3 regions of the Paenibacillus aurantiacus genome follow, and region 2 is predicted to be linked to each of the others. Evidence: riboswitches for the same ligand, from Rfam matches in the RefSeq annotation. Region 2 holds a riboswitch; each other region holds the start of a gene.
What was found. Region 2 has a riboswitch for cyclic di-AMP ahead of ACFFSY_RS15760 (TrkH family potassium uptake protein). Riboswitches for the same ligand answer to the same signal wherever they lie in the genome.
Positions count from the first base shown of each region.

Region 1: linked by a shared signal. The riboswitch ahead of ACFFSY_RS07075 (KamA family radical SAM protein) and the one ahead of ACFFSY_RS15760 (TrkH family potassium uptake protein) in region 2 are both predicted to bind cyclic di-AMP.
Region 3: linked by a shared signal. The riboswitch ahead of ACFFSY_RS00275 (resuscitation-promoting factor) and the one ahead of ACFFSY_RS15760 (TrkH family potassium uptake protein) in region 2 are both predicted to bind cyclic di-AMP.

Region 1 is NZ_JBHMDO010000015.1:44,554-54,675, forward strand. It holds gene ACFFSY_RS07070 (MDR family MFS transporter) at 51-1,580, shown strand; gene ACFFSY_RS07075 (KamA family radical SAM protein) at 1,952-3,136, opposite strand; cyclic di-AMP (ydaO/yuaA leader) riboswitch at 3,335-3,556, opposite strand; gene ACFFSY_RS07080 (phosphatase PAP2 family protein) at 3,788-4,405, opposite strand; gene ACFFSY_RS07085 (GH25 family lysozyme) at 4,596-5,531, shown strand; gene ACFFSY_RS07090 (hypothetical protein) at 5,606-5,872, opposite strand; gene ACFFSY_RS07095 (GDYXXLXY domain-containing protein) at 6,043-8,316, opposite strand; gene ACFFSY_RS07100 (YqkE family protein) at 8,626-8,886, opposite strand; gene ACFFSY_RS07105 (organic hydroperoxide resistance protein) at 9,035-9,466, shown strand; gene ACFFSY_RS07110 (DUF402 domain-containing protein) at 9,601-10,107, opposite strand.
Region 2 is NZ_JBHMDO010000025.1:21,403-31,524, forward strand. It holds gene cysW (sulfate ABC transporter permease subunit CysW) at 1-34, shown strand, start outside; gene ACFFSY_RS15730 (ABC transporter ATP-binding protein) at 40-1,104, shown strand; gene ACFFSY_RS15735 (YezD family protein) at 1,134-1,340, shown strand; gene rsgA (ribosome small subunit-dependent GTPase A) at 1,514-2,638, opposite strand; gene ACFFSY_RS15745 (YqzM family protein) at 3,186-3,332, opposite strand; gene uvrC (excinuclease ABC subunit UvrC) at 3,549-5,546, shown strand; gene ACFFSY_RS15755 (CPBP family intramembrane glutamic endopeptidase) at 5,518-7,155, opposite strand; cyclic di-AMP (ydaO/yuaA leader) riboswitch at 7,403-7,599, shown strand; gene ACFFSY_RS15760 (TrkH family potassium uptake protein) at 7,689-9,041, shown strand; gene ACFFSY_RS15765 (potassium channel family protein) at 9,055-9,717, shown strand; gene ACFFSY_RS15770 (cation:proton antiporter) at 9,756-10,122, shown strand, end outside.
Region 3 is NZ_JBHMDO010000001.1:52,810-62,931, forward strand. It holds gene purR (pur operon repressor) at 1-138, opposite strand, end outside; gene ispE (4-(cytidine 5'-diphospho)-2-C-methyl-D-erythritol kinase) at 234-1,088, opposite strand; partial or broken gene ACFFSY_RS00250 (small, acid-soluble spore protein, alpha/beta type) at 1,700-1,873, opposite strand; gene veg (biofilm formation stimulator Veg) at 2,088-2,360, opposite strand; gene yabG (sporulation peptidase YabG) at 2,511-3,395, opposite strand; gene rsmA (16S rRNA (adenine(1518)-N(6)/adenine(1519)-N(6))-dimethyltransferase RsmA) at 4,208-5,086, opposite strand; gene rnmV (ribonuclease M5) at 5,083-5,649, opposite strand; gene ACFFSY_RS00275 (resuscitation-promoting factor) at 5,769-6,887, opposite strand; cyclic di-AMP (ydaO/yuaA leader) riboswitch at 7,128-7,335, opposite strand; gene ACFFSY_RS00280 (TatD family hydrolase) at 7,511-8,284, opposite strand; gene ACFFSY_RS00285 (HD domain-containing protein) at 8,303-9,610, opposite strand; gene ACFFSY_RS00290 (AbrB/MazE/SpoVT family DNA-binding domain-containing protein) at 9,975-10,122, shown strand, end outside.

The sequences.
Region 1 (10,122 bases), on a different contig from region 2:
TCGGCCGACACACTTGGACCAATCCAAGCGAGAAAGGAAATAATAACCACATGAACACAAAACCTAAATCCCCCGGCATCGTCATCGCAGGCCTCCTCCTTGCCATCTTGATGGCATCGATGGACAACACGATCGTCGCGACCTCCATGGGCACGATCATCGGCGAGATGGGCGGCTTGGACAAATTCGTCTGGGTGACCTCGGCCTACATGGTCGCCGAGATGGCCGGCATGCCGATCTTCGGCAAGCTGTCCGATATGTACGGGCGCAAACGCTTCTTCGTCTTCGGCATCATCGTCTTCATGCTCGGCTCAATCCTGTGCGGCACCGCGGACTCGATCGTCGAGCTATCGCTCTATCGCGTCATTCAAGGCATCGGCGGAGGCGCTCTCGTCCCGATTACGTTCACGATCATGTTCGACGCCGTCCCTCCGCAAGACCGCGGCAAGCTTGGCGGCTTGTTCGGCGCCGTCTTCGGCATGTCGAGTATTTTTGGCCCGCTGCTGGGCGCGTACATTACCGATTACATCGGCTGGGAATGGATCTTCTATATCAACCTCCCGCTTGGCCTGCTCTCCTTCGCGATGATCGCGTTCTTCTATAAGGAATCGCACGAGCACAGCAAGCAGCCGATCGACTGGTCCGGCGCGTTCACGCTCATCTGTGCGATCGTCTGTCTCATCTTCGCGCTGGAACTCGGCGGCAAAGAATACGCATGGGGCTCCGGCCAAATCCTCGGCTTGTTCGCAGGCTTCGCGGTCTTCGGCGCCTTATTCCTATTCATCGAATCGCGCGCAGCAGAGCCGATCATCTCATTCAGCATGTTCCGCAACCGCCTGTACGCTTCGAGCAACCTGATCGCGATGCTGAGCGGCGCAGCGTTCATCACCGCTTCGGTATACATCCCGATCTTCATCCAGGGCGTGCTGGGCGGCAGCGCAACGAATTCCGGCCTCGTGCTCCTGCCGATGATGCTCGGGTCCGTCGTCACCGCCACGGGCGGCGGCTTCCTGCTCACCAAGCTGCCGTATCGCTCGATCATGATCCCGACGCTGCTTATTCTCGTCGTGGGCCTTGCCCTGCTGACGACGCTGTCGCCGGATTCATCCCGTGTCACCGTGACGGCCTATATGATATTGGTCGGTCTTGGCATCGGCGCGTCGTTCTCCGTGCTGAGCAACGCCGCCATCCACTCCTTCTCCGCCAAACAGCGGGGAGCCGCGAGCTCGACGCTCAACTTCCTGCGTTCGCTCGGCATGACGCTCGGGATTACGATCTTCGGCATTCTGCAGAGCCACGCACTGACGCGTAAGCTGACCGACTCCTTCGCCGGCAGCAACCAAACCGTGCCGGAAGGGCTCGACTTCAGCGATCCGCATGCGCTGTTGAACCCGGCCGTCCGCCAGAACATTCCGGGCGATGTGCTGGACAAAATCACGGATGGCCTTTCGTCCTCGATCACGTTCACGTTCGCGATTGGCATCATCCCGGCCGCGCTCGCCTTCGTCTGCGCGTGGATCATGAGCAAGGAACGCATGGATCCGGCGGCGGAAGAAGCCGAATATGCAGCTTCGCACTAACGCCTCACGATAGAGCAAGGCCCGGAAGCAGCAAGTCTGTTCCGGGCCTATTTGGCATGCATTAGGCTCCCCCGATACCGAGCTATCGCGACCTCTTCGGCGGGATTCGCCTCCGTTAATGAGCTGTGGATCGCTATCGCGCATGAATCCACACTGGTTTTTCGGAGGGACGTCTCCTCTCCGATAATGCGCTACAGATTACTATCGCGCTCCAATCCACCGAATGTGTACGCCTGCTGGCACGCTCACCGATGCGCGATCAGCCTCTCGCCATCCTACATCCGTACCTCCGAACGCCAAACAACCGGCTGCCGCTTCGGCCTGCCGGTTGTCCTCTTCCTCTTCCTTGCCATTATGCGATCACTTGCGCGTCAATCCCCGATCGGCATCATGTTGATCGAGACGATCTCCTCGCTGCGTTCGCCTGGTTTCCACTCGATGCGCAAATCCGGCACGGGCTCTGTCCAGATATCCCCGCCCGCGTCCAGGACTGCGCCTGCAGCAGATTCGGCCGCGGCGGCGTCCGCCGCTTCGGCTTCATGCAGCTCGTCGAACCAAGTCAACTCCGGTCCGCAATCCCGCACGAGAAAACGCCCCTGCCGCGCATCGCCCGCCCGGTACAGCTTCAAATACGCGCGGCCGTCCTCCACGGCCAGCACTTCAACGATGCCGGACGCATGATTCATCGACAAGCGTACCCGTTTGCCGAGCCCGCTCGTGAGCGCCTTCGCTTCCTCGACCAATTCATAAGCGCGGACCAGCGGCAGCGCATGCGTCTCGTGCACGCCGTTCGGATCCGCCATGGTCAAATAATACGGCGCCACGCCGGCCCAGACGAGCTTGTCGAGCAGCTCGCCCATCACAACGGCATCGTCGTTGATGCCGCGCATCAACAGCGTCCGGTTCACGACGATGACACCCGCTTGCTGCAGCGACTCCAAGCTCGTCTTGGCTTCCGCGGTCAATTCGCGAGGATGCGTAATATGCACCGTGACGTAGATCCGCCGCTCGGGCGTCGAATACGCGCGCAGCAGCTCCAGCAGCGCTTCGTTCTCGTATATTCGACGCGGCTGACGAACCGGAAGTTCCGTTGTCAACCGAATAATCTGCACGTGGCTGATCGCGCGAAGCCGGCCAAGCAGAATCGTCAGCTGCTGCAGAGAGAGACCGAAGCTGTCGAATCCGCTGAGCAGCACGTGGTTGATCTCCGGATGACTGGCGATGTACGCAAGTCCCGGCTCGAGATTGGCTGAGTCGGTCAGCCACTCCGGCGCGATGTTCAGCAGCGCGCTCGAACCATACGCATGCTGGCAGCCCGGCACGGTATCCCGCATGTCGTCGTGCGGCGGGATTGCCCCGGCGCGTCCGTCCAGCCGGTTCGCCGGCTCGTGCAGCAGACGAAGCGGATCATCCGGATCGTTCCAATCAATAAGGTTCGAATAATAATCCGCTTCCTCCGGAAAGCGGAGCAGAACATCGTCTATCCGCGGCTGGCCACCGGCAGGGGCAGTCGACGCCCGCATGACGGCTGGATTCATTGGGTCCTGGCTTGGCATGGCAGAAACCTCCTTCTCCTGTATTAGTTAATCGATAACGGATAAGGGCCTCTTCATGAAAAAAAGACCAGCGCATGCGCCCATAAGCCCCCGTGTAACGAGCGGCAAGCTTGCGGACTACAACCGGGTCTTCATGAAACAACAAAAAGACCCGTCAATTCGGGTCTCCTGAATGTGAGCGAAGTTGGTGCTGATCACGGGACCCATCTTCTGCTGACGAGGTTAGCTGACGGACTCGGGATAGATGGTTCCCTACGTTACCGGCGTAACGACTCGCCCCTGCCAACAGGCACATAGACCTGCAAGCGTTCCGGCCGCCGCATCCTCTCCTGCGCGAAGCAAGCGAAGCGCGTTCGGGGCCGAAATTGGTTCCCCCGCTTCCCGTTCCTTGGCGTCACGGGAATTAAGCGTACGATAAGTTTACCTCGATCTGTCTGAATTGTCAAACGAATAATCAAACTTCCACCTCTCCATAACCGCTCGTCGTCCCGGACGCACCGCCCGGTTCCCAATCCGCACCTCCATAAAAATAGACCGTCCTAATCTAAGCGGTCATAATCCAAGCGTCTGCTCCCATAAGTTAAATCAGGCACACTCGCTTTCATCGCTGGAAGCCGGGTGTGCTACGGCTATATGCAGGTCACCGCTCCGCTACTTACGCACATGCGCCAGACGGCGGAATAGCTTGACGCACATGGCCAGCCAGCAAGCGCTCACCCAATACCCGCCGAGCACGTCGGACGGATAATGCACGCCCAGGTAGATGCGGGAAATGCCGATGCAGCCGATCATGCAAACGCTGAACGCGATGAGTACGCCGCGCCACCGCTTCGACGGCATATGGCGCCATAGCAAATACGTCAGCAGCCCGTAGAACGTGAAGGCCGCCATCGAATGCCCGCTTGGGAAGCTGTAGCCCGTCTCCTCAATGATCCGATGAATGTCCGGCCGGGCGCGCTCGTAGAGCCGCTTGAGCCCTTCGTTCAGCAGCGTCGAGCCGAACATGCCGCCGATCAGCAAATATAATTCTTTCCGATGCTTCAGCACGACGAAGAGCATTGCCGCCGTCCCGAGCACAAGCGGAATGACGACTTTGCTCGAGCCGATCGTCGTCAACGTCTTGGCGAACGACGTCAGTCCCGGCGATTCCATACCTTGGATGAAATCGATGACCGCCAAGTCGAAACGCATCAATTTCTCACGCGATACGAGCATCGCCAAGCCTTCAAACCCCGCTGCCGCCAAAATCAAATACACCCACCACAGCATAATGATAAGAACCCCCAGGCCAATTTATGTATAAGGTCCGGTACGAGCCGGCACGTTTACAAATACTTATTATAGGCCAAGTGCATGCAGGAGTGAAATCCGTCCATAAATCCTCGCCACCCGGGCAGCCTAGCCGTGTCGGAGGCGCGACAAGCCGCATAGACTGATCATAATAAGGGAGGATGGCGATATGCAGGCGAGAAGCGACAGCAATGTCAATGGCATTGACGTGAGCAGGTATCAGGGCGACGTAAATTGGAGCCGGGTCAAAGCGGCTGGCAAGTTATTCGCCTTCATCAAAGCCTCGGAGGGCAACAGCTCGACCGACCCTCGTTTCGAACGCAACGTCACAGGCGCCAAGGCGGCGGACGTGAAGATCGGGTTTTATCACTACGCGCATCCGGAGCGCAACACCCCAGGCGCCGAAGCGGCGCACTTCGTCGGCACGATCAGCGGCTACGACGCCGATTTCCCCCACGTGCTCGACGTAGAGGGCGCGGCGTCCTCCATCGGCGCGGCGGCGCTCACCGACTGGGTCGACGCTTGGCTGGAGGACGTGCGCAAGCAGACCGGACATCCCGTCATGATCTACTCCGGCGCGAGCTTCGCGAGATCCTATCTCGGCAAGGAGCTGGCCGAATATCCGCTCTGGGTCGCCCACTACGGCGTGAACAAGCCGATGGACAATGGCACCTGGGGACGTTGGGCCGTCTTTCAATATTCGCAGAGCGGACAGACGGACGGCATAAGCGGCAATGTCGACTTGAACGTCATGGAACGCGCTTTTTTCGATCAATACACCGGTACGCACACTGAAGTAGAAGACGTCGATACGACGAAGCCAGATACGATCAAAATCGTCATCAACGACAAACTCGCCGGATACGGACGCACCATCGAGGGCCACGTATTCGCCCCGCTTCGCCAGATCGGAGCGGCGACAGGCAATCCGGTCAGTTGGGATAACGTCGAGAAGCAGCCGCAATTCGGCGCGACCGCCGTCGACAACTTCTCCGTGATCGATTCGACGACATACGTCCCCGTGCGCACGGCGGCGAACTTGCTCGGCGGAAACGCCTATTGGGACGGCGAGACGAAGAAGGTCTATATCTATTACCGCGGATAGCGAGCCGAACAAAAAGCCGCGCCCGCCTGGCAGCATGCTGCTCGGCGGGCGCGGCTTCTCATTGGGACGAAAGCTTACGCTTGTTTCTCAATTTGGGACAGGAATTCGGCCTCGAGCTTGTCGAGGTGCTTATCCATGCACTTGCAATAGTAATCCTTGCGGCACATCGGGCACGGGATATTCAGCAGACGGTTGGCCGCTTGCAGATTCCACTCCGGGTTTTTGCTAAGGAACAACCGATATTTCGACTTGTCATGAAGGGTCACAACGTACTGGTACAGTTTCGTTTTGTCATTGATATCCGACACTTGCATGTCCGTGATTTTCGGGTTGAATGCCATTGTTCAGACCGCCTATTTTCAAGATTTTTATGTAAAATAGCATAGCGTGTTACACCTCTTGTTGTCAATTTATTGTCCCCCTTCCTGCCGGGATTTAAACGTTGCCGGCATACAAAAAAAGCGGAGCCCTCACGAACGCCGCCTCTTATGTAGTATTTCCAATCCGCTTATTAGGGGAGTAAGCCGACGATCATGCCGTTGCCCGACCGGCTGACAACGACATTCGCGAATTTGGCCGTGCGCTCCACGTCCGCTCCCGTTCCTTCCGGTATGAAATAGTGTTCGATGCCATATTCGATCCGGAACCCCTCCCACTTGCCATTAAGCGCGACCTCGCCGTCTTGGAGCGCATCTCCCTCCAGGTACAGCCGGCTGAACCGATAGACGCCCCCAGCGTCCGGCGCGAGCACGACCTTGATCTTGGCGCCGTACCCGAGCTCCTCCAAGGTGGGGACCTCCTTCTGCGGCGGCGTCGATATCCCGTAATTCAGCTGCACGTAATCGCCCTGCAGCAGCGAGCGCGGGTCCAGCGGGGCCAGCTCCAGCTTGACCGTCACGCCGCTCGCCAGCGCTGTCTCGTTGACCGCGATCATGCCGCCCAGCAATGCGCCTTGGAGGAGCAGAATCGAGACGAAGACTTTGGCGCGCAAGCGCGGTACCGGCGTGACTGTCGCCATTGCCCCGCCGCCGAACCGACGATCGTAGAACGCCGTCAGCGCGATGGCTAATGCGCCGGCCAGCGCGAGGCTGAATGATTTATGCAATAGCTTCCAAGCAGTATCGTAATACTTGACGGCCAGGAAGACGGCCCAGGCGGCCGCGCCCCAGCGGTAGTAAAAGCGGGGCGCTCCGTGCGACTGCGCCAGCAGCAGTGCCGTCAACGCGCCGAAATAAATCAAGCTGGCAGCGATGAAACGCGCCATATGACCGGCTTCCTCCCACGTGAGCAGCAAGCCTAACGCGAGAAGCGCCAAGTAAGCGGAATAGCGCAGAGACCGCTTACGCTCCGCGTTCCGAACGAGCGGCCCAGCCGAAGCCCAAGCGAGTGCATTGACCGCGAACAAGGCGGCCAGTTCGTGCCATCCGTCTTGCAGCCATTCGGGCAGAGCCGCATCCAGCAGCCAGAAGGCGTACACGTTCGCCAGCGCATAGAAGAGCAGCGGCTTCGCGATTCCGCTCGTAAGCGCCCAAGCGATGAGCGACAGCGCGACATAGAGCAGCGCATAGACCGGCTTGCCGGCCCAAGCGGCCGTCACGAGACCGAGCAGGATCGCGATCAGCTTCACCGTGAAGCGGATTGGCGCCGGTATGCCCTTCATCGCGAATGCCGCGATCACCAGCAGCAGGAAGCTGACGACGGCCAGCGCTTCAGGCGTGGCATCCCCGGCCCACAGCACGGTCAGCCCGACGATGCAGGAGGCGCCGATCACGACGCCTACGCCGCTGACGACGGCCCACAGCACGCGCTGAATATCTAGCGCCGCCACCGTTCTGCGGCGCGTACGCGTCTGCTCGCGACCCGACGCCTGGGACGGATCGGCAACCTGCACCAGCTCGCGATCCGGCTGCTCTGCTTCTTCTATAGCGTCCGTTCCTTCCCCATCCAACCGGTTCAAGAACCGAATGAAGGACGCGCTCGCCGCGAGCAGCCCGATGACGAAGACAACGCCCAGCGCGAAGAACAGCACGTTCGGGTAATGAACGACCAGTTCGATATATTTCAGAATGAGGAAACAAGCTGCATGCAGGCCCGTCATGGCCAGCAGCTGCTTGCCATCTCTACGTCTGCCCAGCGCGTAACGGGCAACGACGGCAACCCAAACGGCAAATCCCGCATTCATGAGCAGCCCTGCCACATCGAAGCTCAAGGAGTTCGACAAATATACCAGCTGGAATCCCGTCATAAGAAAAGATAACGTACGCAGCAGTTTCTCCTCGCCGCGATATTTCGCCAGCAGCAGAAACAACGCGAGATTCGCCGCCGCGACGATCGCGCCGACAATGAAATCCAGCGTCGCATCCGGGCTTCGCCAGCTTGCCGCGTCGACGTACGCGTAGAACGCCATATGCAGCAGCCCGTACGCCAGCAGCTTAAACGGCCAATATCCGCCAAACCAAGCGAATAGCAACGCTGGCAAGCTCCATAGGAGAAACAACCCGTAGCTGTCCGCATGCGAGTTGTAGATACGCCCCAGAAGCGCGACGCTGACGCCGAACGCCACGCAGCCGGTCACCGCCGCGACCCGGCCGAGCCAAGCGGTGCGGGGACGACGCGAGAGCGCGAAAGACGCGCCGTACAGCACGGCGGTCAGCAGCACGCTGAGCGCGATTCGCGCGGCGCGGCCGAACGTCCCCCACCCCGAAGCGAAAAAATAAATCGTCGCGGCGGCGATCATCGCCGCCCCAAGCGCATAGCCTGTTCGAATAACATAGGTCTTCTGCATCGGAAGAACCTCCTGATGAAGTCGTCTCTTCGGTGTAACCGGGCAGCCCTTTCATGCTCGCACACAACCGGTGCGTGCCTGCCGATGCTTTAAAGTATAACGACGGAACGAGAGCCGAATAAGTACCATCTTCTTCTGGTACCTGCGCAACAGGTCCCGTAATCAGGTTAAGTATGGTATACCCTTATTCCAATTCATCCACGCTCGATGTCATTTCGGCTAAGACGGCAGCGCAAAGAAGACCCGCGTCGGAACCGCCGGTCTTGATTGGCCCGCTCGCGCGGGTATGTCCTGCGCGCGTACGCCGCGCTATTTGTGCTTGCGCCAGTCGAGCTTGCTGTTGTTCAGCAAATGTTCGAAATCGTTATCCAGCCGCTTCTGCTCGGCTTTGCGCGCTTCTTCGGCTTTAATCCGCGCTTCTTCCCGCTGCTGCGCCTCGGCCGCTTTCATCTGGTCGGACTGCGCCTTCAGCTTCTGCACGAGCTCGGGACGAAGCAGGTCCGCGAGCGTCGCCGGTTTGTCCTGAGCAGATGCTGCGACTGGGGCGGCGGGCTTTCTTTTTTTCGCCATATGATGATCACCTCGGGTTCGTTAACTCTCCCGTCATTATAGCACGAACTCTCCTCCCGCGGCCCGGCAAGACATCGCTGCGATTCGCGCCTAAGCCCAGGCGGGTAATAAAGCTCGTACGCGTCACAACGAAAGGAGAAGGATGCAATTGAAAACGGTCTATACCGCCCATGTCACTTCCCACGGGGGCCGCGAAGGCTTCGTGCGCTCCGATGACGGCCAATTGAACTTGAAGCTCGGCATGCCGCAGGAAGGCGCGCAGAACGGGACGAACCCGGAGCAGCTGTTCGCGGCCGGCTACAGCGCCTGCTTCCTCAGCGCGCTTAGCATGATCGCACGCGGCAAGGGCGTGGAAGCGGCGAACGCTCAAGTCACCGCCCATGTCGCGCTGAACAAGGACGAGCGCCATACATACAAGCTGTCGGTCGTGCTGGAGATCGCGATTCCCGGTACGGACGAACAGCAGGCTCGCGAGCTGGCGGAGGCGGCGCATCAGATGTGCCCATACTCCAACGCGATCCGCGGCAATATCGACGTCGAGCTTCGCATCTCGCAGGCGTCGGAGCAGCCGCAGCGCTGACCGGCGCAGGCGGTATTCGCGCGCCGCTCTGCATTATGTCAAGCCTCTGCTATCGGCCTCTCAGGCGGATCGCGGAGGCTTCTTCCTGTTCTCGCCCCCGCCGCCCGATAAGCGCTTATCGGGACGCGCTTCTTCTACCTCGGAACCTGCGCTGCCAGCCGTTCGAGCGTCCCGTCGAACGGGAACCTTCCTTCTTCGATGCGCCGCCGCAAGGAGGCGAGCTCCTCCTTCGCTCGTGTGATCAGCACTTCCGGATAACCGAAGGCGACCGAATTGAACGCGAACTCGTCTTCGTCGACGACCCGCCACTGTCCATCTGCGCCCAGGAGGTCCAGATCAAGATCGACGAACGACACTTCGCCTCCGCCGATTCGTGCCGGTTCGTTCACATTGCAATAATAATGCGCGATCCGCCCGTCCACCACGTCGGCGCTGACCGTGAACCAACAGTCGGTCGCGAAGAATTCCAGCGTCCACCGGTCGATCGTAAACACGGCGTTCTTCGTAAAATGCCGCAGCCGGCGCCCTGGCGCGCTAAGTACGAACAAATGCGTATCGCCGCGTTCGAGCACCCTTGTCTCCCACTCGTAGTGCGGACGCTCCCCGTATTTGAACGCGCGCACCGTCAACTTGCTCTCCATCCGCTTTTCGAACCT
Region 2 (10,122 bases):
ATCCGCGCAAAGAGCCAAGGGAGGCGAAGCGTAATGGGATTGCATCTTGAATTGAAGAACGTCTCCAAGACGTACGGCAGCCACAAGGCGGTGGCGGACGTCAGCTTCGGCATCGAACGCGGCAAGCTGATCGGCCTGCTCGGTCCGAGCGGCGGCGGCAAATCAACGCTACTGCGCATTCTAGCCGGCCTGGAGACGCCGGATTCCGGCGACATCTGGATTAACGGGCAACGCGTCAACGACGTCGCGCCGCAGGAGCGCGGCATCGGCTTCGTCTTTCAGAACTACGCGCTCTTCAAGCATATGAACGTATTCGACAACATCGCGTTCGGCCTGACGATTCGGAAGGCCAAGAAAGCGGAGATCACGGAACGGGTGAACGAGTTGCTCGACTTGACAGGCTTGCGAGGCTTCGAGAAGCGCTACCCGCATCAGCTCTCCGGCGGACAGCGGCAGCGGGTCGCGTTCGCCAGAGCGCTGGCGCCAAGACCCGAGCTGCTGCTGCTCGACGAGCCGTTCGCCGCGATCGACGCGAAGGTGCGCAAGGAGCTCCGAACCTGGCTGAAGCAGCTGATCGAGACGATCGGGATCACGTCCATCTTCGTGACGCATGATCAGGACGAAGCGGTAGAAGTCGCGGACGAAATGCTCATCGTGCAGCAAGGCCGTCTCGAGCAGCAGGGCTCGCCGCTCGACGTCTACACGACGCCGAAGACGGCGTTCGTCGCCGGCTTCATCGGGCAGTCGCAGGTGATCGCGCAGCCGCGGGAGCTGGTGGGCTTCGCGGATGCGGCGCTGGCCGACGGGGCGAGAGCGATCATCCGGCCGGAGTTCGTCGAGGCGGGCAGGCCGCACGAGATCACCGCGCCGTCCGCTTCGGCCAAGGGCGTCGTCCGCCGCGTCTTCTTCCGCGGCGCCCATCTGGAGCTGGAGATCGATCTCGGCGCCAATCGGCTGGCCGCTCATCGTTCGCTGGACCAGGAACCGATTCAGCCGGGCGAAGAAGTTTCCGTCCTCATTCATCGCATCTACGTGGTTACCGATCATAACGCAGTCATGGTGGAGAATCCGCTTAAAGTCGATCCGCTGCCGGTGCACATTTGACCGGAAATTACAAATTGGAGGGATATGCAATGGCAAAGCCTTTGGTACTCGATCAAGAATGGTTGGAGCGTATTTCGTCGCAGGTGAACGGTCTGGAGTACGGTTCGGTTCTCATTACGGTGCATGATGGCCGCGTCGTGCAGATCGACCGTACGGAACGCAAGCGCTTCGACGCCGCGAGCAGCCGCCAGCAGCCGCAATCGCAAGCCGAGAAGCTGAAGGCTGTAAATGGCTAGCGACTGTCCCGGCGGCTTGCATGCATAGCGCCCGAGCTTCGTCCTTGAGGACGACGGCCGGGCGCTTTTTGGCGTGGCGGGAACTTCTTATGCATGGTGCAAGGGCGCAGCTTGTAAAGGAGTACGACCGTTGTTTCCGGTCGCACATCCCGAATTGCGAGGGGCGCGGGAGATTATTCCTCCCAAGCGATCGGCCCTCGCGCTCTTGGCGCGGCGCCGCGTTTGGACGCCGTCTTCTGCTGGCGCTTGCTGGCGCTGTTTTCTTTGCGCGCCAGATGCGCCAGCTCCCGGCTCGTCTTGCGGTAGCTGGCCAGCCGCTTGGCGTCCAGGACGCCTTCATCCGCAGCCTCCCGCACGGCGCAGCCGGCTTCGCCTTCGTGGCGGCAATCGCGGAACCGGCACTCCGCCGCGAGCGCCTCGATGTCGGCGAAGGCTTCCTGCAGCCCGTCTTCGGCTTCCCACAGCGCAAGCTCGCGCATGCCCGGCGTATCCATCATGATGGCTCCGCTTGGAATCGGGAACAGCTCGCGATGCGTCGTCGTATGGCGGCCTCTGGCATCGCTCTCGCGAATGCCCTGCACCCGCTGGCGCTCGTCGCCGGCCAGACTATTGAGCAGCGTCGACTTGCCGACGCCCGACGAGCCCGTGACGGCAATCGTGCTGCCTGGCTTCAGATAGCCGGCGAGCTGCTCGATTCCTTGCCCTTGCAGAGCGCTGACGGCATGGACGGGGACGCCGGGAGCCGCGGCTTCCACGGCGGCGATACGGGCATCGACTTCCTCGCATAGATCCGCCTTGGTCAGCAGAACGACGGGCGATGCGCCGCTGTCCCACGCCGCGATCAGGTAACGTTCGATCTTGCGAAGGTTGAAATCGTCATTGAGCGCGCAGACGACAAGCAGCGTGTCGATATTGGCGCCGATGATTTGCTCGTGTACGCTTGGCCCGGCCGCTTTGCGAATCATCGCGGATCGTCTGGGCAGTACCGCGTGGATGATCGAGCGCGCCTCGCCCGCGAGGGGCTGGACGAGTACCCAGTCGCCAACGGCCGGGAAGTCTCCGCGCGACGCAGCCTCATACTGGAATTTGCCGCTTACCTCGGCCGAACGTTCGCCGTCTTCGGCGACGATGCGGTATAGATGGGAATATTGGGCAGTGACGCGAGCAGGTACGAGACCGGATTCATGCCGATGTGTCTCGCATTGCTGCTGCCAGTAGGCGTTCCAGCCGTAGAGTTCGAGCGTTGGCGTTGTACCGTCAGGCTGGTGTGGTTGATTCAAGTTCAAGTTCAAATTCATTTGAGTGGCTCCTTTAAGGGTGTGTGGTTTGAGGTTTGGGACAAAACAAAAAAGCCGCAGGAAATAAGCTCCTGCGGCTTGTGGGCGCACCATGCACGGGTACGCCGGCTGCTGCTGCATGCGGTAACGATCTGCCTGCCACTTCGGCTGGGGTGCAAGAACCATGAGATGGCCATGCGACCGGCAGATGCCCGGAACAAACAACAAAGCCGCAAGATCCCGGCTTCACCGGTCTCCTGCGGCTTCATGACTGACGCGCGTTAAGCCGTCCTGCTCTTTCTGGAAGAAAGGCATGACAAATAAACGTTAGTCAATCGAGTTGTTCCGTAGAGACTGATGCCCGGATACGTTCAACGACAGATACACAACAATCGATGGTGTTCTCATATGACATCAGCCTCCTTCGTTTAATAGTTGCATTGTATGCCAGCCTCGGCGGTTTGTCAACGTCTGGGAAAACTGGACGTCTCCGGCGCGCTGAGCGACCTGCATTAAAAAAGGCCCGCCGAGCGTCTTAAGCGCCGGGAGCCTTGTCCTAATCGCGCGATTAGGAGATGACAAACTTGATGATGACCATGACCGCAAAGATAAGCGTCAGCAGGCCCAAGAAGCCGCCGAAGCCGAACATGAGGTCGAACAGGTCGTTGCGCGGTTCTTCATTGTAATGCTCGCGCGGATCTCTTACGTTCTCCATTGCTAACTTCCTCCTCGCGCAAAGATTGCTTTCCCTAGTATACCCAACATTCAAATTAAAAGTAAAGCCGATCCTGCCAATTATTCTCGGCCAAAATACGAAACTTTACCGGGTAAGACAGACGTCCCCAAGGCGCAAACAACCGTTCGGTATGGTACAATAACTAACGATGGTTGTGCAGGAGAGAAGTCATCCGTTCCGGGAGGGGGAGACCAGATGGAGCATCACGATGGAACCGTAAGCCAGAAGCAGCCGACCCGCAAGCAGGCGGAGGAGCATATCCGCAGCAAGCTGGCGCTGCTGCCCGATCAACCGGGCTGTTACCTGATGAAGAACGCGGACGGCACCATTATTTACGTCGGCAAGGCGAAGGTGCTGAAGAACCGCGTCCGGTCTTATTTTAACGGCAGTCATAACGGCAAGACGCAGCGCCTCGTCTCGGAAATTCGCGATTTCGAATATATCGTTACCTCAAGCAACATGGAAGCGCTCATTCTGGAGTGCAACCTGATCAAGCAGTACCATCCGCGGTACAACGTGCTGCTCAAGGACGACAAGACGTTCCCGTATATCAAAATCACGAGCGAGAAGCACCCGAAGCTGGAGGTAACGCGGCGGGTGATCAAGGACAAAGGCAAATATTTCGGCCCGTACCCGAACGCGTACGCCGCTCAGCAGACGATGAAGCTGCTTGAACGGCTCTATCCGCTGCGCAAGTGCGGCACGCTGCCGGACAAAGTATGCTTGTATTACCACCTCGGCCAGTGCGTCGCGCCGTGCGAGTTCGACGTCGAGCCGGGGACGTACGAGACGATGACGCAGGAGATCGCCAAATTCCTCAACGGCGGGCACGACGAGGTGCGCCGCATGCTGCAGGGCAAAATGGAAGCGGCCGCCGAATCGCTCGAGTTCGAGCGGGCCAAGGAATTCCGCGATCAGATTATGGCGATCGACGCGATTATGGAGAAGCAGAAGATTACGCTCAACGACGCGATGGACCGCGACGTGTTCGGCTTCGCGGTCGACAAGGGCTGGATGTGCGTGCAGATCATGTACATGCGCGGCGGCAAGCTCATCGAGCGCCGTGTCTCGATGTTCCCCTATTACGGCGAGGCGTACGATGATTTCATGACGTTCGTCACCCAGTATTACAGCGAGAATCCGGCGCTGCCCAGAGAGATTCTGCTGCCGGCCTCACCCGAGATGTCGGAAACGGGAAGCGGGGACGGTGCGCAAGCAGGCGAGGTGGCCGAGGTTGAAGCGGCGGTGGCGGCGGAGCCCGGCGAAGCTGAGTCGAGCCCTGATAATATAGCGATCGCATCGGATGCGGAAGAAGACGACGAGGCGCCGGCTGGCAGCCCGGGGGACGAAATCCGTGGAGCGCTGCAGAAGTGGCTGAAGGTCAAGGTGTTCATGCCGCAGCGGGGCAAGAAGCGAGACGTCGTCCGGATGGCGATGAACAACGCGAAGGTCGGGCTGGACGAGAAATTCAAGCTCATCGAACGCGACGAGGAGCGCACGAGCAAGGCGGCCGAAGGGCTCGCCGAGGCGCTCGGCCTGCCGCATGTCCGGCGCATCGAAGCGTTCGATAACTCCAACATTCAAGGCACGAATCCGGTATCGGCGATGGTCGTCTTCATCGACGGGAAACCGGATAAGAACGAATACCGGAAGTACAAGGTCAAGACGGTAGAAGGGCCGGACGATTACGAGACGATGCGCGAGGTCATCCGCAGACGTTATGAACGGGTGCTGAAGGAAGGGCTGCCGCTGCCCGATTTGATCGTCGTCGACGGCGGACGGGGACAGATCTCCGCGGCGCTGGAGATTCTGGAGCATGAACTCGGCTTGGCGGTCCCGGTGTGCGGCATCGTCAAGGACGATAAGCATAAGACCGCCCAACTGATGACGGGCGATCCGCCTCAGATCGTGCCGATGGCGCGCGACAGCCAGGAATTTTACCTGCTGCAGCGCATCCAAGACGAGGTGCACCGCTTCGCGATCTCGTTCCACCGCGAGCAGCGCGCCAAGTCGATGATCGCCTCCAGGCTGGACGCGATCCCGGGCATCGGGGAGAAGCGGCGCAAGGCGCTGCTCAAGCACTTCGGCTCGATTAAGAAAATCAAAGAAGCCGGAATCGAAGATTTCCGGCCTCTGTCGATCGGCGAGAAGCTCGCCGCCCAAATTATTGAAGCGTTGAGGGAGGAACCGTGAAGGGCGGTTTCCTCCCTTTTCGCTTATCCAGCCTGCGCAAGGCGGCGGCAATTCCGACCGGGAGCACGATGTAGACGATGCCCAGGACGATATTGACCGGCTGACCCAGGAACATTAGCGAGATGGCCATCATGATCGAGTCGAAGATCGCGTGCGCGAAGATGACCGCGGCCAGACCGAAGCGAAGGAAGAAATAACTGAACAGCAGTCCGAGAATCGTCAGCTCGATGAGTCTTGTCGTCGAGGGATAGATCGCGTACGTGACGTGTCCGAGCGCCCAGATGACCGTCGGAATGAGCGCCGCGACGAACGTGCTGCGGAGCCACTTCTTCAGCAGGCCGATCGCGAAGAAGCGGAAGACGGCTTCTTCGGAGATGGCGGCGCACCAGGCCAGCAGCGGGAATAGCCAAGGCGCGGCGAAGTTGTAGGGCGACTGCATGACGTCGGTCGTCGACCAGGCGTCGGTCGCATTTTCCAGAATGAGCAGGATGACCGTCTGTACGGCAAGCAGGATAAACGCAAGCATATAGCCGAGCTTCATGCTGTTCCAGATGTGTTCGCCATAGCCCTTCTCGCTGCTCCTCGGCCACAGCTGCCATCCCATGGAGCGCCATAAGCCGTCTCCGCCCACGAGCGAGAAGTAGACCGCGGCGGCCATGACGACGGTAATGAAGCTTTGGACGATCATGCCGACCAGCGCGACGGTGCGAGCGTTCTCCATCTCCCCGAAGCTGGCTGCCAGCCCATCGATCATGTTGAAGTTGTTGATCAGATAGAATCCGAGGAAAATCGCGGCAAGCAGCCAGCCCCGGGCGAACGAGGTGTGCTTCCGATAGAGCGCGGCATAGATGACGGCCAGAATGAACAAGACGAGCGACATGAGCGTACTGCCAAACAGCGACAACGAGGAAGCGAGCGAGTCCTGTTCGTCCACGTAAGCTTCATAGTCCGCAGGAACTTCGAAGGCAGGGGCGTAACGGGTGACGATGACGCGTCCGCCTTGCAGCTCCGTGCCGATTAAGAGGGACAGCTTCGCCTCGCCGATCGCCTTGCCGATGACGTCCAGACGAACGTCGCCTTCCCGAGTCAGCTGCTTCTGCGCTTTAACCGAATCCCGATCGAAGCCCCGTGATGCGGCGAAATCGACTGCGGCCGCGATGCGCTGCTCCGGTTCGGGCAGCTCCGCTTCTGTTGCATGCGGTTTGTGCCAGCCGACCACGCTGCCATTCTCCATATGTACATAGACGTAGAGTTCCTCGCCGTTCCCCCCGGGCAGGGTGGAAGTCACTTGATAAGTGTCCGTCGGGAACTCGCGGTCATATCGGTCCGCATAATCTTCCGATAGCTTTTCTTTCGCGAGATAGCCGTAGAGCAGCTTGTCGGACTGATGGAACGCGTGAACGGATTGCGGCGTATCGCCGAACTGCTCCGTAAGGAACGCGGCCGCGCGCCGCTCGGCTTCCGATTTGGCGATGACTTGCTCGGCTCCCGTGCCGAAGAAAGCGCCCGCGGTGGCCGGCAGTACCTGGACCAGCACATACAGGATCACGCTTGCGGCTGCCAGCCAGCTGTAGAGCTTCCAGTTCGGTTTAACCTCGATTCGATTCAATGAGAGCAACCCGCCTTTCCTGCATGAGAATATTTTCCGATTGTCACCTACTTGTACCCTATCATAAGTAAGCGCGGAATTGTCAGTTAATACATTAAAAATGGGCTGCGCGGGAGATAATTGGCCGATAATGGCACAGCGGAATGGATTTCTTGTCCGCGTATACGTATTTTGCCTCATTTCGGTTCTTTTTCTGCGCGTACGGCGCTTGGTGTTTTTGTCAGGCGGACTTATAATGAGTAGCAATTGAAGATTACAGCCGAATTTCGCATGAAAACGGGGGAACCATATCGCTATCTGACAATGCACGCAATCGCGGTCTGCATGCGGATGGCACGGGGTGAATTTCGCGCAAGGATCGATTGGATCCATAAAGCGCGAATAGGGCCGCCTTTCCAGGCCCGAATCCGTCAGCTAACCTCGTAGGCTGTGTGGAAACGGGACTCGTCGGCGCAAGCATTGGGGATCCAGTGCTTTTTTTTGTGCCCAAAAACGGGTATATATGCGTGATATCGAAAGGCAAGGTGCCGATTATGGTCGAGTTTTTCCGAGTCTCCAAATGGTCGCCGCCGCGGATTCTCGTTACCGGGTTCGCGCTCATTATTCTGCTGGGCGGGTTTTTGCTGACGCTGCCCTTCGCCTCGCGGGACGGTTCGTATACGCCGTTCATCGACGCGGTGTTCACGGCCACCTCGGCGACATGCGTGACCGGTCTCGTAACGGTCGACACGGGCAGCCACTGGTCCATCGCCGGGCAAATCCTTATCGTGGCGCTCATTCAGGTCGGAGGCCTCGGGTTTATGACGATGGCGACGCTGTTCGCGATCGTGCTGCGGAAGCGGATTTCGCTCAAGGAACGGCTCATTCTGCAGGAAGCGATGAACCAAAGCAGCATGGAAGGCATCGTGCGGCTGATCCGCAAGGTCATCTTCTATTCGCTGGCGATCGAGCTTGCCGGGGCGACGTTGTTCGCGATTCGCTGGTCGTTCGACATGCCGGTGGGCAAAGCGATTTACTTCGGCGTCTGGCACGGGATCTCGATGTTCAACAATGCTGGATTCGACTTGTTCGGGCAGTTCGGCACGCCATTCGTCAGTCTAACGGGTTATGTGAACGACCCGATCGTCAACTTCACGGCGATGATGCTCATTATTTTGGGCGGTATCGGATTTATCGTCATGTCGGATGTTATCGAGTATAGAGAGCGCAAACGGCTGTCCCTTCATAGCAAAGTCGTGCTGTCTATGACAGGCGCCTTGCTCGCCATCGGCGCGATCGTCATCTTTATCTTCGAATTCACGAACCAGAAGACGCTTGGCGCGCTGAGCTGGGATGGCAAGATTTGGGCGGCATTGTTCCAATCCGTCGCGCCGCGTACGGCGGGTCCGAATACAGTCGACTTGGTGGGGCTCCGCCAGGCTACGCAATTTTTCATCGTGCTGCTCATGTTCATCGGTGCGTCGCCCGGCTCCACGGGCGGCGGGATCAAGACGACGACGTTCACGACGCTCATCGTTGCCGTCATCGCGATGATCCGAGGCAAAGAAGACATCGTCCTCTTCAATATGAGGCTGGCCCGCGAGCGCGTGCTCAAGGCGCTGACGATTACGGTGCTGTCGCTGGCGCTTGTCATCGCGGTGACGATGGTGCTGTCGACGACGGAAGACCAGGCGTTCCTGAAAATATTGTTCGAGACGACCTCCGCGTTCGGCACCGTCGGGCTGTCGCTCGGCGTCACGCCGGAGCTGACGCTGATCGGCAAAATTCTAATCAGCCTGACGATGTTCGCCGGCCGTCTCGGACCGCTTACGTTAGCTTACGCGGTCGGGCCGCGTGCAGAGAAAGAGTTGTACAGATACCCGGAAGGGAAAATTACGATAGGTTAGGGGAAACCATGAAATGAAGAAAAGTCAGTTTGTCATCATTGGTCTGGGACGGTTCGGCTCGAGTTTGGCGAAGGAGCTGGTCGAGCTTGGCTACGAGGTGCTCGGCGTCGATAAGGACGAGGAAGCGGTGCAGGATTTGAGCCAAGTGCTGACGCATGCCGTGGTGGCGGAAGCGACAGACGAAGACGTACTTCGCTCGATCGGCGTCCGCAACTTCGACTGCGGCGTCGTGGCGATCGGCGACGATATCCAGGCAAGCATCCTGACGACCATCCTGCTTAAGGACATGGGCGTCAAGAAGGTGGTGGCGAAGGCGATGACCGAGCTGCACGGCCGCGTGCTGGAGAAGATCGGCGTTGACCGCGTCGTCTATCCGGAGCGGGACATGGGCATTCGCGTCGCGCATCAGCTCGTCTCGCCGAATTTGCTCGACTACATCGAGCTGTCCAAAGACTATACGATTGCCGAACTGACGGTCCCTAGATGCTTGAACGGCAAGTCGCTGCAGGAGCTGAATCCGCGCGGGCGTTTCGGCTGCAGCATCGTGGCGATCAACAAGCCGCAGGGCGTCATTATCGCGCCTGTCGCGACGGAAGTGCTCGCCGAGAAGGATGTCATGGTCATCATTGGCACGAACGAGGGCATTGAACAATTCGAGGATACCATTATCCGCTAAGGCGGCAGCCACTTGTTAGGTAAGGACGGTGAATTTTCGTGGAGAATAATACGACCGAGATGATTCACCATTTGCTAATCCTGCTGCTCATTATTATCGGAGCGGGCATGGTGGCCGGCATTATCGCGGGGAAGCTTAGGCTGCCGGATGTGGCGCTGTTCATCGGCGCGGGCATGCTGCTTGGACAAGGCTTGCACTGGATCGACGAGTCGAGCGCGTCGCTCACGAACCAGCTCATTCTGTCGGTCGGTTCGGCGATCATTCTGTTCGACGGAGGACGCAACATTCGGCTGCGCGGATTGAAGCAGGTCGGCTGGACGGTCGGATTGCTCAGCGTGCCGGGGGTGCTGATTACGGTAGCGATCGTCGGGACCGCCATACGGTTCTTGTTCGACATCGATTGGA
Region 3 (10,122 bases), on a different contig from region 2:
GGCGAGGTCTTCACTGATCGAAGACTTGGCAGATTGGTAGCGGTCGGCGAAGGCTGTCAGCGAAATTAACGTATGGGGGCGATTCAGCAAATATTGCGTCATCTCTACAAGCCTTGCACTTCGTTTTAATTTCTTCAATGCGATTCACCCCTGGCTAAATCCGAATAATATAAAGACAATATATCATTTTTATACGGATTTAATCAAGGCATACGTCTGGTTCATGTTAGCCTTCATGTCAGCATTCTTACCACGTACACTTCTTTGCAAAATCCGCGCAGTCCATTATAAATCCGCGACACCTTCGCTTCCTTGCTGACCAGGCCGAAAACGGTCGGCCCGCTGCCTGACATAAGCACGCCGTCGGCCCCCAAGCGCTCCATGCTTTCCTTCACCTGCAGCACTTCCGGATACAGACCGAGCGTCACGTTCTCCAGCACGTTGCCAAGCCGGTCGCAAATGTCCGTGAACGAACCTCGTTCAATGGCATCCAGCATATCCGCGGCCGACGGATGCTCTTTCAGCTCGGCTGCCCGCAGCCGCCCGTATACATCGGCCGTCGAGACGTTAATCGGCGGCTTAGCCAACACGACCCAGCATTGCGGCGGGTTCGCGATTCGCTCCAGCTTCTCGCCCCGTCCCGTAGCCAGCGCCGTACCGCCCGTTACGCAGAACGGCACGTCCGAACCCAGCTCGGCTCCGAGCTCGCATAATTCCTCCGTGGAGATGCCCAGTCCCCACAGTCGGTTAAGCCCGCGCAGCGTCGCCGCCGCGTCGCTGCTTCCGCCCGCCAGGCCTGCGGCCACCGGGATATTCTTGTCCAGGTGAATGTACACGCCCTTGCGCACGTCGTAGCGCTCCTTGATCAGCTGCGCAGCCTGGAAGGCTAGATTCTTCTCGTCCAGCGGAATATAACCGGCCTGGCTGGAAATCACGATGCTGTCTCTGGGCATCTCCTCCATGGTCAGGCGATCGGCGAGATCAACCATGGTCATTACCATCTCGACCTCATGGAAGCCGTCCTCGCGCTTGCGCAGCACGTCGAGCATTAGATTGATTTTTGCCGGAGCTTTCTCATAAATTTTCATTCGTCGTCACCCGCTCATTCCCATTTCACTCCGCGCCAATATCGCGCGAAACACCATTTATCCCTATTTTAACAAAAGGGCAAAAGAAAAGCTAAGACACCGCTCCCGCTTCTTGCGGGCAGCCCCTCGAATCGAGCTGCACGCGGCTTCATCCTGCGGGTCTGAGGCATCTTAGCTTATGGTGGCGGGTATTCGGTCCATTAATTGCGATATGCGCTTTGGTCTGCGCCTTGACGCGGCATAGCCCCGAACGGGATAAAGCCAGCCTGCGCATCTTCCTGTGCGCGTTGAGAGCGGGCTATATACGGGCTCTGCTGCGTATACGCTTGCGGCCGTTGGGGGTTCGGGTTGGCCGGCTGCGCGTAGCCGCCTACCGTCGCTCCGCTCGAGAATGTCGATCCCGCGTAGGCAGGCATGGTCGTCGCGTGCACCGGTGCGCCAAGATTGCTTGCTGGTACGGCGCTTGCCGCATATACAGGCTGCTCGCGCCCCGGAGCTCCCTGGCTCGAAGACTGCACCGCGTAGTCGGTCGTTTGCCGTTGCTGTTGTTGCTGCTGCGTATAACGGCGTGCTACCGCGTCGGCCCGTTCCGCCGCTTTGGTGTCTTCATATTGCTTGGCGGCTGCCTGTTCGGCCAGCTGGATGGCCCTCTTCACCATGTTGCCTGCGTCCTTCGCGCGTATGCCGCCCCAACCTTCTTTTTGGACGGTCTCGTAAAAGCCCAGATCTTTCGCCAGCTCGTATTTTAATTGCTCGCTCATTGTGCTTCTGCGTCTGCGACTCATTTGCCTTGTCCTCCTCTATGCCTCTTTACGCTCTAGTGTGTGCTCCTCGCGTTCGCCTATGCGCCGGCCTCCCGCCGTTTTTATCCAGCACAAAAAGAACGCGAGCTGCTTCGCGCCGCTTGAGCCCCGGACATCCCCTAAAGGATTAATCGCGTTGTTCAAGCCGCGCGAAGCAATCGCGTTCTTGCTTGTCGTGCTATGTGGAAGGGAACGTTTATTGCAAATAGGTTATGCGAATCTGGCCGTCGTCGCTATCCACGGTTACCTCGACCGACTCGGTCAAAATATCCGCATAGCTGTAGGACACCCGCTTGAACGCGTGCGCCTCCTGGTCCAGTTTCACAATGAATACAGAAGGGTAGATCTCTTCCAACACACCGGTACGTTCGATGGTCTTTCGCCGACCACCGTTAGCTCGAAGCCGAATCTTGGCGCCCACATGGGCTTCCAGACTGCGTTTGATTTCCAACAGCGCATTTTTTGCCATTGTCCACTACCACCTCTTTCCTTGTCCATTATAGCGCGACTGAGGTGGTTTGTCAAAAATTTATATTATAACAGCGAACAAAATAATCTGTCAATAAATTTTTTGTAGAGTTTTTCGGGTTCATGCATATTTGACTAAAGTTGCGGTATATTAAACAGTTGGCTTCACGCCCGTCAGCGTTTTGGGCTTTGGCAGGCCCACCCGGTATTTGCCAACCGTCTCGATTCCTCCTACGCCGTCGAAGCCGCTGATAGTCCCTTGAATGACGTCTGGCAGGTTGATCGTCTCTTTAATCGGCGTAAAGGCCGATTTGATCGCAATATACACCGGATCCAGCGCGTGAATGAGCACGCGACCCGGCGAACTCGCAAAATTCGCGCCTGCGTACAGCAGCGCCTCGAAATGGGACTGGCAGGCCCCTGCTACGACGATTAGCCCATCGCGGCTTTTCTCGTAGTCCCGGGCAATCCGGACAGCATTGACGAAATTCTGCGAATTTTTGTAACTGGCCAAACTGTACAAATCGTTCGTCATCCGGTTCTTCAGCACCCCGTCATGGCCGGTGATGACGACAATATCCGGGTGTAACTGCGGCAGCAGGCTCCTGACCGTCTCCGCCATTTGCGACTCGTGCACATAAACGCCGTGCGCCGGCACCCTCATTTGGGCGTACAACTGCATACTCTTCTTTAAATAGTTCGCATCCCCGTCCAGATGCAGCACCTTGCCTGGCATTTCGAAGAACGGATGCTTCGTCTCCGTCAGCGCCAGTCGCTGCCCTACATCCCCTTTCATCGCCTGCTGCTCCCGCTGCTCCTGCATCCGCTGAAGCGACTCGTATTCCTTCACGCGCGCCATCCTGGCCGCGCCGCTATACTCCGGATTAGGCACAATCGCCAAGTCGTCCATAGGCGAGTCGGCCAGCAGCCGATAGTCCGTTCCTTTTAGCATAGCCGACTGATGGTGTAGCGATGCAATGCGAAATAGGACGTCCCCGCCATACGATTTGCGGACGACCAGGTCCCCTTGCTTCATGGGCAAATCACCTCTTCGTCTATCGTATGGGAAGGGGGGGCGTTTGGTGCCCCTGCCATAGGCCTATTTCGAGGGCGGCTGCCCTGCTTCCCTCCCCCCACCCCCTCCGCCGCAATGCTGTTAGGTTAAAAGGGGCTCCGCCCCTTTGACCCCACTTTTGTTGCCCCCTCCCCCTTCCCCCCGATGCTGTCAGGTTAAGAAGGGCTCCGCCCCTTTGACCCCGCTTTTGTTGCCCCTCGCCCCTTCCCCCTCCGCCGAGGGGAACCAGAGGACTTCGCCCTCTGGACTCCCTTTTTCGTGCTGACACGTTTGTTCGCGGGTGGCGGGTGGGTTCGAACGTGGCACGCTTTTGTCCTCGCGGACAAGGCTTCAGTTGGTTTTGATGTTAGTTCGAAAGCCTAAGTCTGTCGACTATAGGCCGTTGGTGCTTCAACCGGCGTTTTTCCTTAACCTAACAGCATTGCCCTTCCCCCTCAGCTGAGGGGAACCATAGGACTTCGCCCTCTGGACTCCCTTCTTCGTGCAGCCACTATGGCTCGTGAGCGGCGGGTTGCTTCGAGCGGGCACGCCTTTGTCCTGTCGGACAAAGCTTCAGTGGGTCTTGAAGGCCATCCTAAGACATTATGGCTTCATCGGTCGTTTTTCCTTAACCTGACAGCATTCCCCCTCCGCCAGGGGCTCCAAGGGCGCTGCCCTCCTCCCTTTCGGCTGGCCTTAGTCGACTTCCGGAAGTCGCCGCTCTCTTGCGTCTTGAAACGCCAAAAAACCGTGCCTGTTCGGCACGGTTACCTTGCAGCTAACTCTGGAGCTCCCTAAAACCCCGCGGCGATCAACGCCCGGCTGAGCGCGGCGAACTCCTCCAGCGAGAGCGTCTCGCCCCGGCGGGACGGATCGATGCCGATAGAGGCGAGAATCGGGCCGAGCTGCTCCCGGTTGGCTTTGCCCACGTAGGCGGTCAGGTTGTTGGCTAGCGTCTTGCGGCGCTGCGCGAAGCAGGCCTGAACGGTGCGGAAGAAATGTCCCTCGTCCTCTACCTGTACCGGCGGTTGCTTGCGCACGGCTAACTTAATCACCGCGGAGTCGACGTTCGGCTGCGGGATGAAGACCGTATGCGGCACGATGCAGACAAGCTCTGCTTCGCAGTAATACTGTACGGCGACGCTGAGGCTCCCATACTCCTTACCGCCCGGCTTGGCCGCCATCCGCTCAGCCACTTCCTTCTGGATCATAACGACGATGTTCTCGAGCGGCAGCTTCTCCTCGAGCAGCTTCATGAGAATCGGCGTGGTCACGTAATACGGCAAATTGGCCACGACGCTGACGCCGCTCAGCCCTTCGAACTGCCGTGCCATGAGCTCGCTCAAGTTCAGCTTCAACACGTCGCCATGCTCGATATGCACGTTATCCGTATCCGCGAAAATATCGCCCAGGATCGGGATTAAGCGATCGTCAATCTCAATGGCTGTCACACGAGCCGCTTCGCTGGCGAGATGCTGGGTAAGCGCGCCGATGCCGGGGCCAATCTCCAGCGCCCCCTTGGTCTTGTCGAGGCCGGCGGCGGAGACGATCTTGCGCAAAATATTTTGATCGATCAGGAAGTTCTGTCCTAGACTCTTCTTGAACGAGAAGCCGTACTTCTGGATAATATCCTTCGTCCGCTTCGGTGTCGCTACCTCGATGTTGATTGTCATTGGCCGCTTCCTCCGGTTTCTTGATCCATCTGCGCCATCGCCTGGTCGAATTCCTCCCGCGTGATGCGGAACATCGTGCAGCGCTTGAAAAACTGCTTACCGTTCGCGTAGCCGATGCCGAGCAAATTTCCCATGCGCAGCCTGCGGTCCGCCGCGGCCGGATGCACGAGTAGGCCCGCCCGCATCAGATCGTCCCACGTAATTTGCGGGTCGCCTGCTTGTCCTTTGATCGCTTCCGTTCGGATGCTCGCAAGCGCGCGGCGAATGGCCTCCGGCTTCGCGTTCTCCACGCCGATGTCGCCCTTATACAGCGCCTCCTCTTGCGGCAGGAAGGCATGCTTGCAGCCGGGTACGCGCTGCGCGACGATTTTGCGGATGCGCTCACCCGCATGGTCCGGATCGGTGAATATGATGACGCCCCGGCGTTCATGGGCAAGCGCCACCCGCTTCAACACCGCTTCCCCGATGGCAGATCCTCCGGTCTCGATGGTCTCGGCCTCGACCGCTCGTTTGATCGCGACGGTGTCGTCCTTGCCTTCGACGACGATGATTTCTTTGATCATGGACTACCCTTACATCCCTTCCGGACAAACGTACAAAAAGAAGAGGCGAGGCCTCTTCTTATCATGGCATAATTGCTTCGGTTTGACGATAAATTGTAACTACGACCACCTGCGGCGCGCTAGATCGCCTCGGGCTTTTTGGGACCCAGCACGTACACGGTGTAGCCCTTCTTGCGGCCGAACTTCTCCGCATAGGCTTCGCTGTCGTAATACACGTCGATCTTATTGCCTTTGATGGCACTGCCGGTATCTTCCGCGCGGCGGAATCCGATGCCTTCGATGTACACCCACCAGCCGATCGGAATGACCTTCGGGTCAACCGCGATCGTACGGCCCTCCGTGACGCGGGAGCCGGATCTCGTAATCCCATACCCTGGATGGGATTTGGTTTTACCCGTCGACGCCAGATCTGCCGAATATGCGGTGAGCGTCACATTCTTCAGCGTCTTCTTCGCTTTGAACGACACCCCGCCCTTGGTCAGCGTGACCGCTTGCGCCACCGGTTTCTTCGTGCCGACCGCCACGACTTGGTTCACCGTATCGCTTTGGGTCGACTTTGAGACGAAAGTATGCGAGACAAGCTTGCCGTCCGCGAACACCTTCTCGTATTTCTTCACGACAACGCCGGACTTACCTGTTTGAATGGTTTTCTTCTTGCCTTCAAGCAGTGTCGGATCGGCCTTGGTAACAGTAGTGAATGGCACTTCATACTCGCTTTGAACCAGATGCTTATCGATCCGGACGACCGTCACGGTCATGTTCGGCTCGATGGCCGCGTCTTTCGACGGCAGCACTTTGTCTTCACTGCGAATCGATATGTGAGCTTGATCGATCGCTGCCTGTACCGTTCTTTCTGTCGTGTACACCGTTCTTACATTGCCGTCAGCCTTCACGGTCAGGGGAACCGCTTGTTCGATGACCACCCGATCACCATCTTTTACGCCCGCATTCAAAGGCAGCGACACCTTATCATACGGCCCCACCGTAATGGCTTGTTCATCCAGTAGGCGTTGCAGGACCCATTGTTTGGTTTCCACAATGTTTTCTTGTCCATTCAACACTACGGAGACGCGCTTGTCAGCCGTTCCGTACAACAACACCAGAAACATGAAAGTCATAGCGATTGAGATCATAGCGCTTAGGACAATTAAACGCACGTTCTCATGCTTCCATCGCAATGCGAAAGACATGCTGGATGATCGTTTCCCATGGGTGTCCTTAACTTGGATTATGCCCACTTCTTCGGTCCTCCTTACATAGCCCCGCCGCCCTGTTACGCATGAAATAGATTTAGACGCGTCGACTATTAGATTTAGCGTGCACAAAGCCCGCTTCTTCCAATTACTCCCTCAAACCTCCTCCATGAATCACACTATGTCGCCACAATTCGCAATATTCAAAATAAAAAGAAGCCGACGACAGAAGATCTGTTTCGTGGCTTCCTGTGGGACACGGGTAGCATGGAATGGATGCACGAGTTGATCTCTCTTATGACGCTTGCGAGGTTAGCTGTCGGATTCGGGCGAGAGAGTCGCCCTATTCGGCTCGCAGCGCTGTTCAAGCGCGCAGCAGAAATTCACCCCTAGAAGAATTCAACGCGACCTGCGCACCCCGCGTACTACCCGCGGCGCAAGTCCTCATTTGGTTCCCCCGCTCTCCATTTTGGAGACTAAGCGTTATTGGAAAAGGAATACATCTTGAAAGCCCTGAGATGAATGATACCGTCTTTTGCTCCAGATTGTAAAGATGAGATAAAGGACGATTTTACCGAATTTAAAGGAAAAACTCTCGAAAAAACCGCAATTTATCCAACCAAAACAAGTTTTTTCACCCGAATCATTCAAATTCCTCTCGTTTTGGGCTATTTTCGTCCGATGGAAAAACATTTCCTGGCGTTTTCGCTTGTGATTTCCGCGATTTCTTCCATAGTTTTCCCTGTAATTTCCGCAGCGGTTTCTGCTACAAGATGGACGAAAGCAGACTCATTTCGCTTTCCTCGATGAGGGTGCGGTGCCAGATATGGAGCATCGGTTTCGATCAGAAGACGGTCAAGCGGAACCTTCGCGAGCACCTCTTTGGGCACCCGCGCATTCTTGAACGTAACCGGTCCGCCGAACGAAATATAGAAGTTCATATCCAAGCACTGCTTGGCCGTCTCCCAGCTGCCGGAGAAGCAGTGCATGATGCCACCGACTTCCTTAGCATCGCTTTCTTTCAAAATCCTAACAACATCCTCGTGTGCATCCCGATTATGGATAACAATCGGCTTGCGCTTGGTCTTAGCGAGCTCGATCTGCTCCCGGAAGACCCGCTTCTGCACATCCTTCGGAGAGGTATCCCAGTAGTAATCGAGCCCGATTTCGCCGATCGCGACCACTTTCGGATGATCGCACAGCGAGGCGATCCAATCGAGGTCGGAGGGTCCATAATCGAGGCTGTCGGTCGGGTGCCACCCTACCGCCGCGTAGATGAATTCGTACTGTTCGGCGAGCGCCATGGTCGTCGGGATCGTCTCTCGGTTAAATCCGATATTGACCAAGATTTCGACGCCGGCGGCTCGTGCCCGTTCGATGACTTCCGCGCGGTCGTCGTCGAATTTATGGGAATCCAGATGGGTGTGCGTGTCGATTAACATGAAGGGTGAAACTCCTCTCTACTCCAGTTCAAACAGCTTGCGAAGATCGGGACTCAGCTTGCCCGCCGATTCAAGCAGCGGCTCGTATGGGTAATACAAATGGTATTTCCCTCTGTGGGTGCCGGTAATCGAGCGGATAATATCGGATTTCTTCGAAATTTCCGAAACATCGCCGTCGCGATCCAGTACAAGAATCGGCGGTTTGTCGTTTTTCTTCGCGTCTCGCGTCCCCGATCGGTAGACAGCATACGCCAAATCAAACGGAAAATCGACTTCCAAATGGTAATCCGGGTTCAACCCGATGGCGGTAAACTGCTCCCGTATGGAAGCCCACAGCGACTCGTCCGCATCATCCATCGTTACATACTTATACAGCTTGCGGTCCATGAATCGGCGGCATAAGTCGGCTAGCAGCGCGTCCTGCTCCGACTGCCAGATCGTAAAGGCCGTCTGCATCGTAGCCTCATCAAGCGCCAGGTAGCTCTCCACGTCGATCGTGCCGCTAATGAGCCTGCGAATCGGTTCAATCATCCACCCGAATGCATAACCATTCATATGGAGCTCTTTGGCTCGACGCAAGATTTGTCGCAGTATAATTTCCGAACTGCGGGTGACCGGATGGAAATAAATTTGCCAATACATCTGATACCTGGACATCAAATAATCCTCGACGGCGTGCATCCCGCTCTCTTTGACGACGATGCGTCCCTTATGAGGCCGAAGCACGCGCAAGATGCGTTCCAGATCGAATGTACCGTAGTTAACACCTGTGAAATAAGCGTCCCGCAGCAAGTAGTCCATCCGGTCGGCATCCATCTGGCTGGATACGAGACTGATGACGATCGGCTTCTCGTAAGTTTTGCGTATGACCGCCGCAACCTGCTCTGGGAAGGAGGGATCGACCTCTCGCAGGACGCGGTTGATTTCGGTATCTTCTAATAATATGCGACATGTCCAATCCTCGTGATGGGTATCGAACACTTCCTCGATGGAATGGGAGAATGGCCCGTGTCCGACATCGTGCAGCAGTGCCGCACATAAGGTCACCAGTTTCTCTTCCCTCGGCCAGTCCTCGTACCCGCCGCGTTCGAATTGCGATATGATTTTGCGCGTAATTTCGTACACGCCCAGCGAATGGGAGAAACGGCTATGTTCCGCACCATGGAACGTCAAATACGAGGTGCCCAGCTGACGAATGCGCCGAAGCCGTTGGAACTCTTTCGTATTGATCAAGTTCCAGATCGTGCGGTCCTGCACGTAGATGTATTTATGTACAGGATCTTTAAAGACCTTCTCCTCCGCTAATGGCTGTAACCGGTTATCCATAAGCCTCACCCTCCTATCTTCGTTCTCCGTCTTACCTAATAATACCTTTCATGACTTTCAAATGCGAGGAATCGACTGACAGTATTCAGCTATCATTCCTTCATTCGACAATAATTCGACACAATCAGAATATATTTGTCGAAAAGTGTCGTGGGCTAGTTTCCAAAACCCGACATAATATTGTACGATATATATAGTACAAAACCCCGATCTACTGCCGATCCATCGATAATTACCCAAATTTAACAGGGTTTTCGAGGTTGACTATTATGGGAAACGTTGGTACTATAGAGAAAAGAAATGATAGAATTTTGTCGAATAATGACGAATATATGTACTATTGAGAGGAGCACGGACCATCATGATGAAATCGACTGGAATCGTACGGAAAGTTGATGAGCTCGGGCGTGTAGTTATCCCAATTGAGCTCCGCCGCACACTCGGCATCGGAGAGAAAGACGCGCTTGAAATTTATGTAGACGGCGAGCGTATCATGCTTAAAAAATACGAGC